2 regions of the Streptomyces sp. NBC_01716 genome follow, and region 2 is predicted to be linked to the other one. Evidence: riboswitches for the same ligand, from Rfam matches in the RefSeq annotation. Region 2 holds a riboswitch; the other holds the start of a gene.
The links. Region 2 has a riboswitch for glycine ahead of gcvP (aminomethyl-transferring glycine dehydrogenase). Riboswitches for the same ligand answer to the same signal wherever they lie in the genome.
Positions count from the first base shown of each region.

Region 1: linked by a shared signal. The riboswitch ahead of gcvT (glycine cleavage system aminomethyltransferase GcvT) and the one ahead of gcvP (aminomethyl-transferring glycine dehydrogenase) in region 2 are both predicted to bind glycine.

Region 1 covers NZ_CP109181.1:2,532,581-2,538,301, forward strand. Annotated here, with positions in the region: gene OIE74_RS10780 (enhanced serine sensitivity protein SseB C-terminal domain-containing protein) at 363-1,157, opposite strand; gene OIE74_RS10785 (enhanced serine sensitivity protein SseB) at 1,492-2,241, opposite strand; gene OIE74_RS10790 (AAA family ATPase) at 2,329-3,003, opposite strand; glycine riboswitch at 3,231-3,328, shown strand; gene gcvT (glycine cleavage system aminomethyltransferase GcvT) at 3,496-4,659, shown strand; gene gcvH (glycine cleavage system protein GcvH) at 4,750-5,127, shown strand; gene glyA (serine hydroxymethyltransferase) at 5,144-5,721, shown strand, end outside.
Region 2 covers NZ_CP109181.1:7,505,205-7,510,925, forward strand. Annotated here, with positions in the region: gene OIE74_RS33500 (bifunctional nuclease family protein) at 1-288, shown strand, start outside; gene OIE74_RS33505 (MerR family transcriptional regulator) at 474-1,040, shown strand; gene OIE74_RS33510 (DNA polymerase IV) at 1,100-2,512, shown strand; gene OIE74_RS33515 (PRC-barrel domain-containing protein) at 2,509-2,931, opposite strand; glycine riboswitch at 3,044-3,141, shown strand; gene gcvP (aminomethyl-transferring glycine dehydrogenase) at 3,320-5,721, shown strand, end outside.

The sequences.
Region 1 (5,721 bases), 5.0 Mb from region 2:
TGTCTCGCATCAGTTGGCGCACACATCGGTGCTGGTGTCGCGGAAGCGTCCCGTGAAGGGCTTCCCGTGGAGCGATGCTGGGCTGCTCGCACAAGGGACCGACAGTCCCCGCTGCCGGGAGTCTTCATGGCCGTAGTGATCACCCGCCAGTGTTCAAGTGGAATGTTTGCTCAAACGTGATGGAGTCAGACACCTACCGTTATCCGGACGTTGTGATCGCCTCAGCGGAACGACGGCCCGTTTTCGGTGGGTTTCGCTACGGCTCGCGACGTCCGTAGTCCGTACGGTACGCCTGTCGTACCGGACGGTACGGCGCGGGGCGCGGGGTTACGGCCGGCCGTGGCGGGGCAGCAGGCGCGCGGTCAGTAGGCGCGCGGCGCGGCGGGCGGGTATCCGTAGCCGGGCGCCGCCTGGGGCGCCCCGTGGGCCTCCCGGTCGTAGAACGGCCGGGAGTTGGCCCGCAGCCACATCGTGACCGGGTCGTACTCGTCGGACATCGCGACGGTGGAGACCGGCAGCCCCTCGGGGACCGCGCCGATGGACTGCTGCATCATCGCGCGCACGGCGTCGACGGACGCCGGGCTCGTGTCGTACAGATCCAGACCGATGGTGAGATACGGGGCGCCGAGCGCCGGGTGGACCCAGGCGCGGCGCAACGACCGTACGGCGGGGGTGCGGTGGGCGTTCTGCGTGAGCAGCGCGTAGAACTGCGGGATCTCGACGGCCGGTTCGGAGAGCCGCAGCGGGCCCGCGGGCATCCGGTCGAGGCCGGTGGCGATCCGGCGCAGGTCGAGCCACGGGATGCCGACGCCGCCGCCGGGGGCGTGCGGGTTGAGCCAGATCCCCCAGCGTTCGGGGTAGAGGGCGCGGGCGATGTCGCGGCCGGTGACGACCTCGTGCGCGCGGTTCCAGCCACTGACGGAGAGCTCCTGGGCGGAGGTGACGCAGGGCGCGTAGCCGAGGCCGTCGACCTCCATGTTCCCGTACTGGGCGTCGGGCGAGCCCGCACGGCCGTGCCAGAGCAGCATCCACACCTGACCGGCCGAGCCGTCCGCGAGCGCCTGGAGCAGCGCCTCGTAGGCGTCGTAGCGTCCTGGCGTCACCTGGCGCAGCATGTGCTCGACCTGCCCGGCCGCCGCGGTGCCTGACGCGCTCACTCTGGGTCCCGCCCCTCGTCGATCCACCATTTGGACCGGCCTCCCCCGCATCGGGCCCGTGCCGGCCAGGCCATCAAACCAGCTTAGGGCCTGTCGTTTGGATCAGGCCGGATCAGGGAGCGGGGTCTGGTGCGTGCGATCGCAAGGCGGAGGAGGGAGACATGGCGGAGCCATGGCGACCGACGACAACGGAGGGGGCACCTCCCGTGCCCCCCCTCGGGGGCTACGGGGGAGAGCGTGCGTGCCAGACCCCGCTCCCTGATCCGGCCTGATCCGAACGACAGGCCCTGACCCTGTGGGTCATGGCCGGATCCGGCGCAGGGCGCGCGGCGTGTTATGCGGGCGGGGCGGCCGTGCGCTGGTAGAAGGGGCGCACCCGCTCCACCATCCACGTACCGACCGGATCCTGGGTGGCGTCCAGCAGTACGAGATTGACGGGCCAGGCGACCTGGGTCCGGCCGAGGGCCCTGCCGAGCGCGTCCATGGGCGCGTTGCGTTCGGCGGCCTCCCAGGAGGAGAGCTGGACGCCGACGAAGAGCACCGGGGGCTCGCCCTCGATGCTCGCCAGCCCCCGGCGGGCGCTGACGACGACGCCGGACGCCTCGAACTCCTCGGCGGCGGCCGTCAGGAAGTCGACGGGGTCCTCCTGCCAGTCGGGCTCGAAGAGCCGCACCCGGCCGCCGCTCGCGGGCCCGTCCAGCGGCGTACGGCCCACCCGGCACAGCTCGGCGACGGCGAGCGGCGGCAGCGGCGCGCCGACCATGCCGCCGGGGTTCACGGCTATGCCGAGCTGCGGCGGCAGGCCGCGGGCGAACTCACGGGCCGGGGCGACCGTGAAGGGCATATGGGCCCCGACGCACTGGAGGAACTGCTGCTCGGAGCTGAAGACGGGGACGTACGGCGCGCCCTCGATCTCCAGCGTGGGCAGATCGAGTCCGGGGCTGTCGGGTCCGCCGCCGTTGGGCAGCGGCACCCAGAGTTGGCTGCGGCCGAGTACCTCGACCAGCCGTCCGCCCGCCGACGCGTTCCCGAGCGACGCGGCGAGCACCTCTTCCAACTCGTTGCCCGGCCATGCTGTGTTCACTGACTCTCCCGTATCGCCCCGTACGCCTTCCCCACCCCCGCGTACCCCGGAAAACCCTAACCCCGCACCGGTCGCCGAACGCCCCGCTCACGCTCCCCGGAAGTCGATCCCCACCAGCGCGCCCGCCGCGTCGCGGTCCAGCAGGACCGCCGACACGCAGCCCGCCGGGAGGCGGCCCGACTCCGCCTCCTTGACCAGGCGGGACACCGCCCGGCGATGGCGGGCGAAGGCGTACCCCGACACACCGCGGCCACGTTCGCGCTGGCCCGCGCGGGCGGTCTTCGGCGTGACGTCCAGCAGGACGAGATGGAGCCTTCTGCCGCGCCGCCGCGCCTCGCGGGCCAGCCAGCGCCGTACCCACGCCTGGGTGCCGCAGTCGTGCACCACGACGCTCTCGCCGGAGCGCAGTGCCCGCCGCAGCCCCGTGTAGTGCGCGAGGCGCACCAGCGGCCGGTAGACCGCGTACGGCAGCCGCGCGGGCAGCCGGCGGGCCCAGCGGTCGCGGGTGTCCTGCGAGTCGATCCCCCGGCCCGCCGCGGCCCGGCCGATCAGCGTGGACTTCCCGCTGCCCGGCAGCCCGGAGACGACGACCACGTCGCCGCCGCCGAACGTCAGGCGCCGGGGCCCCCGGCTTCTCCCCTCGCGCAGGTCCCGGACGACCGGTGGGACCGCCGCCAAGGTCCGGCGGGGGACCGCTGCCGGCTGGGCGGGCACCCCCGCGGTCGTCGCGTACGCGCCTGCACGGGACCGCTGCAACGTCATCGCCCTCCCCCTGTCGGGTCCATCGCCCTGGCCGATGTTCCCTGCCCTTGAAGTGTAAAGAATGGGTAATACGGCACAAGCGTTTTGCTGTTCACGGCCCTGTCGGCTCCGCCCTTCCGGCCGACCGGACGCCCGCGTACGCCCCCCGCCGCCCTCCCGCGCCGGCGACCGCGGGGCGGGAGGGCGGCGCGTGCGATGATGTGCGCGCCAACTCCATAACGGCCGTTCGAATCCGCGCGGGAGAGTCCTGGTCACCATGGGTGCCGGGCGCCGAAGGAGCAAGTTCCTCCCTTGAATCTCTCAGGCCCAGTACCGCGCGGACGAGGCAGATCTGAAAAGTGAATCGCCGTCAGGCGCTTCCACCCACGGTGCAAGTCGCGACCTTTCGTGTGCGTACGTATGAACGTGTACGTGCGGTCGTGATGAACCTCTCAGGTTCCGATGACAGATGGGGAGGATTGTCCTCTCTGTCATGCCCTGGGAGCCACACCTATGAGCAATACGTCTCACACGCCCGCCCCCGAAGCGGCTGGTCCGGACGGCCCGCGCCACACCGCGCTCGACGCCGTCCACCGCGCGCTGGGCGCCACCATGACCGACTTCGCGGGCTGGGACATGCCGCTGCGGTACGCCAGTGAGCGGGAGGAACATCTCGCCGTCCGTACGAAGGCCGGGCTCTTCGACCTCTCCCACATGGGTGAGATCACCGTCAGCGGCCCGCGGGCGGCCCAGGCCCTCGACTACGCGCTGGTCGGCAACATCGGTTCGCTCGCCGTGGGCCGCGCCCGCTACACCATGATCTGCCAGGAGGACGGCGGCATCCTGGACGACCTGATCGTGTACCGCCTCGACACGCACGGGTCACCCGAATTCATGGTCGTCGCGAACGCCTCCAACGCGCGGGTGGTGCTCGACGAGCTGACGGGCCGTGCCGCGGACTTCGACGCCGAGGTGCGGGACGACCGCGACGCGTACGCGCTCCTCGCCGTCCAGGGCCCCGAGTCGCCCGGCATCCTCGCCTCGCTCACCGACGCCGATCTCGCCGGGCTCAAGTACTACGCCGGGCTGCCCGGCACCGTCGCCGGCGTGCCCGCGCTGATCGCCCGTACCGGCTACACGGGTGAGGACGGCTTCGAACTGTTCGTGGCGCCCCGGCACGCGGAAGGGCTGTGGCAGGCGCTGACCGCCGCGGGCGCGTCCGCCGGACTCGTACCGGCCGGGCTCTCGTGCCGCGACACCCTCCGTATGGAGGCCGGGATGCCGCTGTACGGGCAGGAGCTGACCACCGGTCTCACGCCCTTCGACGCGGGCCTGGGCAGGGTGGTCAAGTTCGAGAAGGAGGGTTACTTCGTGGGGCGCCCGGCGCTGGAGGCCGCCGCCGAGCGTGCCGGGAACGCGCCGCCGCGCAAGCTGGTCGGGCTCGTCGCCGAGGGCCGCCGGGTGCCGCGCGCCGGATACCCGGTCGTGGCCGGCGGCGAGGTCGTCGGTCATGTCACCTCGGGCGCGCCGTCGCCGACGCTGGGCCGGCCGATCGCGATGGCCTATGTGGACGCGTCGCACGCCGCGGCGGGCACGGCGGGCGTCGGGGTCGACATCCGGGGCTCGGTCGAGCCGTACGAGGTCGTCGCGCTGCCCTTCTACAAACGACAGAAGTAGCGCCCGGCACCCGTGAGGTGCCGCGCCGGTATCTCACTCCGCAAGACACGTGTTCACCACCACTCCCCCGCGTACAGGAGAATTCACGCCATGAGCAACCCCCAGCAGCTGCGCTACAGCAAGGAGCACGAGTGGCTGTCGACCGCCGATGACGGCGTCTCGACGGTCGGCATCACGGAGTTCGCGGCGAACGCCCTCGGCGACGTCGTGTTCGCCCAGCTCCCCGCGGTCGGTGACACGGTGACCGCGGGCGAGACCTGCGGTGAGCTGGAGTCGACCAAGTCGGTCAGCGACCTGTACTCCCCCGTGACGGGTGAGGTCACCGAGGCGAACCAGGACGTCGTGGACGACCCCTCGCTGGTGAACTCCGCACCCTTCGAGGGCGGCTGGCTGTTCAAGGTACGCGTCGCGGAAGAGCCGAAGGACCTGCTCTCCGCCGACGAGTACACCGAATTCTCCGGCAACTGAGACCCCAGGGACTGTGATGTCTTCGAAGTCGCTCCTCAACTCCTCACTCCACGAGCTCGACCCGGATGTCGCCGCCGCCGTCGACTCCGAACTCCACCGCCAGCAGTCGACGCTCGAAATGATCGCGTCGGAGAACTTCGCGCCGGTCGCCGTCATGGAGGCCCAGGGCTCCGTCCTGACCAACAAGTACGCCGAGGGCTACCCGGGCCGCCGCTACTACGGCGGCTGTGAGTACGTCGACGTGGTCGAGAACATCGCGATCGACCGGGTGAAGGCGCTCTTCGGCGCCGAGCACGCCAACGTGCAGCCGCACTCCGGCGCGCAGGCGAACGCCGCGGCGATGTTCGCGCTGCTGAAGCCCGGCGACACGATCATGGGGCTGAATCTGGCCCACGGCGGCCACCTCACCCACGGCATGAAGATCAACTTCTCCGGCAAGCTCTACAACGTGGTCGCCTACCACGTCGACGAGGAGAGCGGCCAGGTCGACATGGCCGAGGTCGAGCGCCTGGCGAAGGAGTCGCGCCCCAAGCTCATCGTGGCCGGCTGGTCGGCGTATCCGCGGCAGCTCGACTTCGCCGCGTTCCGCCGGAT
Region 2 (5,721 bases):
GACGTGCTGGAGGCAGTGGGCCAGGAACTCACGCAGGTGCGCATCACCGACCTGCGCGAAGGAGTCTTCTACGCGGAGCTGGTCTTCGCGAGCGGTGTCGAGGTGAGCGCCAGGCCGTCCGACGCCATAGCGCTGGCCCTGCGCACCGGCACGCCCATCTTCGGCAGCGACGGGGTGCTGGACGACGCGGGCATCGCGATCCCCGACGAGCAGGAGGACGAGGTGGAGAAGTTCCGTGAATTCCTCGACCAGATCTCTCCGGAGGATTTCGGGACCAACAGCCAGTGAGCGCTGAACGGTCCAAGACCGTCATACCGGACTCCGTCCGCGCATTCGGCCAGCCTTTCCCGGTGACGGGGCACGGCAAACCACTCTCAGGGTGATTATCACTCGGCGTGCCCAGCGTGGCGATCGTTGACGCACCCGGGGGCACTGCCTACCGTCGACGGGGCAGGTCAAGGACGGAGGTCGGTGTGAGCAGCAGCGGCGACGGTACGGCTAACGACCCGTACCCGCTTCACGGCAGTACGTCCGACCCGACGACCGGCACGGTCGGCTACCGGGGACCGACAGCGTGCGCGGCGGCGGGCATCACCTACCGCCAGCTGGACTACTGGGCACGCACGGGGCTCGTCGAGCCGAGTGTGCGCCCCGCCAGGGGATCGGGCACCCAGCGGCTCTACAGCCTGCGCGACGTCGTCTTCCTGAAGATCGTCAAGCGCTTCCTGGACACGGGGGTCGCCCTCCAGAACATCCGGACGGCCGTCCAGCATCTACGCGGCCGTCAGGCGCGGGACCTGGAGCGCATGACGCTCATGAGCGACGGCGCGACGGTGTACGAGTGCTCGTCGCCGGACGAGGTCGTCGGCCTTCTCCAGGGCGGTCAGGGCATCTTCGGGATCGCCGTCGGGGTGGTGTGGCGGGATGTCGAAGCGGCGCTGTCGCAGCTGCACGGCGAGCGCGTCGACACCGGCGAGACCCTGATCGGGCACAACCCCGCCGACGAGCTCGCCCGCAGGCGCCGCGACCGGGCCGTCTGAGTCCCGGGGCCGTGCCGGCCCCGGGGCGATTGTCAGTGGGGTAGGGGAGCATCGGTGGGGTGAGACCCGCACCGACCATCCTGCATCTGGACATGGATGCCTTCTTCGCCGCCGCCGAGCAGGCGGCGAAGCCGAGTCTGCGCGGAAAACCGGTGGTCGTCGGAGGTCTCGGTCCGCGCGGGGTGGTCTCCACGGCGTCGTACGAGGCGAGGCGGTTCGGGATCCACTCGGCCATGCCGATGGCCCAGGCGAGACGGCTCGCGCCGAACGCGGCGTATCTGGTGCCGCGCTTCGCCCTCTACCGCACGGTCAGCGAGCAGGTCATGGAGCTGCTCGGCCGGCTGTCACCGCTGGTGGAGCCGCTGAGTCTGGACGAGGCGTTCGTCGATCTGGAGGCGGGCGGGTCGGCGTCCGACTCGCCGTCGGCGCGTGCGACGGGCGAGCGGCTGCGGCGGAACATCAGGGCGGTGACCGGTCTGACGGGCTCGGTCGGGCTCGCCGGGTCCAAGATGCTGGCGAAGATCGCCTCCGAGCAGGCCAAGCCCGACGGTCTGGTGCTCATCGAGCCGGGCACGGAGCGCGAGCTGCTGGGGCCGATGACCGTACGGACGCTGCCCGGGGTCGGGCCGGCCACCGGCGAGCATCTGCGCCGGGCCGGGATGCTGACCATCGCCGATCTGACGGAGGCCGGGGAGGACGAGCTCGTACGGCTCGTGGGGAAGGCGCACGGCACGTCGCTGTACCGGATGGCGTCCGGGCACGACGACCGGCCGGTGGTGGCCGAGCGTGAGACCAAGTCCGTGTCCGTCGAGGACACCTTCGACGTCGATCTGCACGACCGGGTGCGTGTCAGGACGGAGGTGGACCGGCTGGCGGAGCGGTGTGTGCGGCGGCTGCGGGAGTCCGGGCACTCGGGGCGGACGATCGTCCTCAAGGTGCGACGGTACGACTTCTCGACGCTCACCCGCTCCGAGACGCTCCGGGGGCCCACGGACGACCCGGTGGTGGTGCGTGAGGCGGCGGGGAGGCTGCTGGAGTCCCTGGACACCACCGGCGGGGTGCGGCTGCTGGGGGTGGGGGTGACGGGGCTGACCGACTACACGCAGGAGGACCTGTTCGCCCAGGCCGCGGCGGAGGCGGAGGCGGGGGCGGAGGTAGAGGCCGAGCCGGACGCGGGGACGGTGGCGGACGAGCCCGGCTCCGGGCCGCCGCTGCCGCTGCCGCCCGGGGCGGACGCGGACGTGATCGCGGAGGCCCTCACTGAGCGGCACTGGCCGGCGGGGCACGACGTGCGTCATGCCGAGTTCGGCGCCGGGTGGGTGCAGGGGAGTGGGGTGGGGCGGGTCACCGTACGGTTCGAGGAGCCCACGTCGGCCGTTCCCGGGCGGGTGCGGACGTTCCGTACGGACGATCCCGACCTGGAGCTCTCCGAACCGCTGCCCCTGGTCGCTCACCCGCCGGAGAAGCCTTAGCGCTGCGGCCGGTCCCGCTCCCGGTCGCCGGGGCGGGCGGCGGCGTCGCGGCCCGCCACCTGGCCGAAGTCGCGGTCGGCGGCCGGGCGTTCCGGTGCCGCGGGCTCCGGCAGGGCCAGTTCGTAATGGTGGTAGAGCTGGATCTCCTGGTCGGGGGAGAGATGGCGGCCGACCCCGAAGTCCGGGGCGTCCTTGATCAGGCCGCGCTCGTAGGGGACGTGCAGTGACTCGTCGCGGTAGGTGCTGGGGGCCAGGGGCACGAACGCGTCCCGGCTGAACAGCCCGGTCCGTACCGCCGCCCACTCCGGCACACCGGTGGCATCGTCCAGATACACCTCGTCGACGGTGCCGATCTTGTGCCCGTCGCGGTCGTACGCCTTGCGGCCGATCAGGCTGCGCGGATCGATGTCGGTCTGCACGGTCCCTCCAACTGGTCGCATATGCTCCCTCGCTCTACGAAAGGGCACATTCGGGGTATCGGCCACTCGAAGACCCTGGCGGGAACTCGCTGGTAGGCTGGCCAGTGGCTGTAGACCCCATGCGGGAGAGCCGTCCGGTGAGACTGCCGGAGGCGCCGAAGGAGCAAATCCTCCCCGGAAACTCTCAGGCCCCCGTACCGCATGGACGAGGTCACTCTGGAAAGCAGGGCAGGTGTCGGACGGCATCCGCTCTCACCGACGGTGAAAATCGGCCCGCTTCGCGGCGGTCCGGTGAAACTCTCAGGTTGATGTGACAGAGGGGGAGGCCGTCCGGGCACCTGTGTATCGGTGCCCCTCGCAGGTCGCGCCAGACCAGGAGGCCTCCCGTATGACATCTCATCGCACACCGCTCTCGCAGCTGGAGCGAGGAATCCCCTTCGAGCAGCGCCATGTCGGCCCCGACACCGCCGCGCAGGCCAAGATGCTCGCGCAGGTCGGTTACGGCTCGCTGGACGAGCTGACCGCCGCCGCGGTGCCCGACGTGATCAAGAGCGCCGAAGCCCTGCGGCTGCCCGCCGCGCGGACCGAGGCCGAGGTGCTCGCCGAGCTGCGGTCCCTCGCGGACCGCAATCAGGTCCTCGCGCCGATGATCGGTCTCGGCTACTACGGCACGTTCACGCCGCCGGTGATCCTCCGCAACGTGATGGAGAACCCGGCCTGGTACACCGCGTACACGCCGTACCAGCCCGAGATCTCCCAGGGCCGTCTGGAGGCGCTGCTCAACTTCCAGACCATGGTGGCCGATCTGACCGGCCTGCCGACCTCCGGTGCCTCCCTGCTGGACGAGGGCACGGCCGCCGCCGAGGCCATGGCGCTCGCCCGGCGCGTCGGCAAGGTGAAGGACGGCGTCTTCCTGGTCGACGCCGACGCCCTGCCGCAGACGGTCGCGGTGATCCGCACCCGGGCCGAACCCGCGGGCGTCGACGTCCTCGTCGCCGACCTGGCCGACGGCATTCCCGCCGAGGCCGCCGAGCGCGGGGTCTTCGGCGTGCTCGTGCAGTACCCGGGCGCCTCGGGCGCCGTACGGGACATCAAGCCCGTCATCGAGCAGGCGCACGAACTCGGCGCCGTCGTCACCGTCGCCGCCGACCTGCTGGCCCTCACGCTGCTCACCTCGCCCGGTGAACTCGGCGCGGACATCGCCGTCGGCACCACCCAGCGGTTCGGCGTCCCCATGGGCTTCGGCGGACCGCACGCCGGATACATGGCCGTACGCGAGAAGTTCGCCCGCAACCTGCCCGGACGGCTCGTCGGGGTCTCCGTGGACGCCGACGGGAACAAGGCGTACCGGCTGGCGCTCCAGACCCGCGAGCAGCACATCCGGCGCGAGAAGGCCACCAGCAACATCTGCACCGCGCAGGTGCTGCTCGCCGTGATGGCCGGGATGTACGCGGTCTACCACGGCCCCGACGGGCTGCGCGCCATCGCCGAACGCACCCACCGCTACGCGACAGTCCTCGCCGACGGTCTGCGCGCGGGCGGCGTCGAGATCGTGCACGAGGCGTACTTCGACACGCTGACCGTACGGGTCCCGGGCCGCGCCGCCGAGGTCGTGGCCGCCGCTCGTGAGGGTGGGGTCAACCTTCACCCCGTCGACGCCGACCATGTCTCGCTGGCCTGCGACGAGACGACCGGTCGCGCCCAACTCGCCGCCGTATGGGCCGCCTTCGGCGTCACCGGCGACATCGAGGCTCTGGACGCCGCGTCCGCCGACGCGCTGCCGGAGACCCTGCTGCGCACCGACGAGTACCTCACGCACCCGGTCTTCCACCAGCACCGCTCCGAGACCGCGATGCTGCGCTACCTGCGCAGGCTCGCCGACCGTGACTACGCGCTGGACCGCGGCATGATCCCCCTCGGCTCCTGCACCATGAAGCTCAACGCCACCACCGAGATGGAACCGGTGACCTGGCCGGAGTTCGCAGCGCTGCACCCCTTCGCGCCCGCCGAGCAGGCGCAGGGCTATCTCACGCTGATCCGTGAGCTGGAGGAGCGCCTGGCGGAGGTCACCGGCTACGACGCGGTGTCCCTCCAGCCCAACGCCGGCTCCCAGGGCGAACTCGCCGGGCTGCTGGCCGTACGGGCGTATCACCGCGCGAACGGCGACACCGGCCGCACCGTCTGCCTCATCCCGTCCTCCGCGCACGGCACGAACGCCGCGAGCGCGGTCATGGCCGGGATGAAGGTCGTCGTCGTGAAGACCCGCGATGACGGCGACGTCGACGTCGACGACCTGCACGCCAAGATCGAGCGGCACGGCGACGAACTGGCCGTCCTGATGGTCACCTACCCGTCCACGCACGGCGTGTTCGAGGAGCACATCAGCGACATCTGCGCGGCCGTGCACGACGCGGGCGGTCAGGTGTACGTCGACGGCGCGAACCTCAACGCGCTGGTGGGACTGGCGAAGCCGGGCCGGTTCGGCTCGGACGTGTCGCACCTGAACCTGCACAAGACCTTCTGCATCCCGCACGGCGGCGGCGGCCCCGGCGTCGGCCCGGTCGGCGTACGCGCCCACCTCGCCCCGTACCTGCCCAACCACCCGCTCCAGCCCGCCGCCGGTCCCGAGACGGGCGTCGGGCCGATCTCGGCGGCCCCCTGGGGCTCGGCGGGGATACTGCCGATCTCCTGGGCCTATGTCCGGCTGATGGGCGGTGAGGGCCTCAAGCGCGCCACGCAGGTCGCCGTACTGGCCGCGAACTACATCGCCAAGCGGCTTGAGCCGCACTT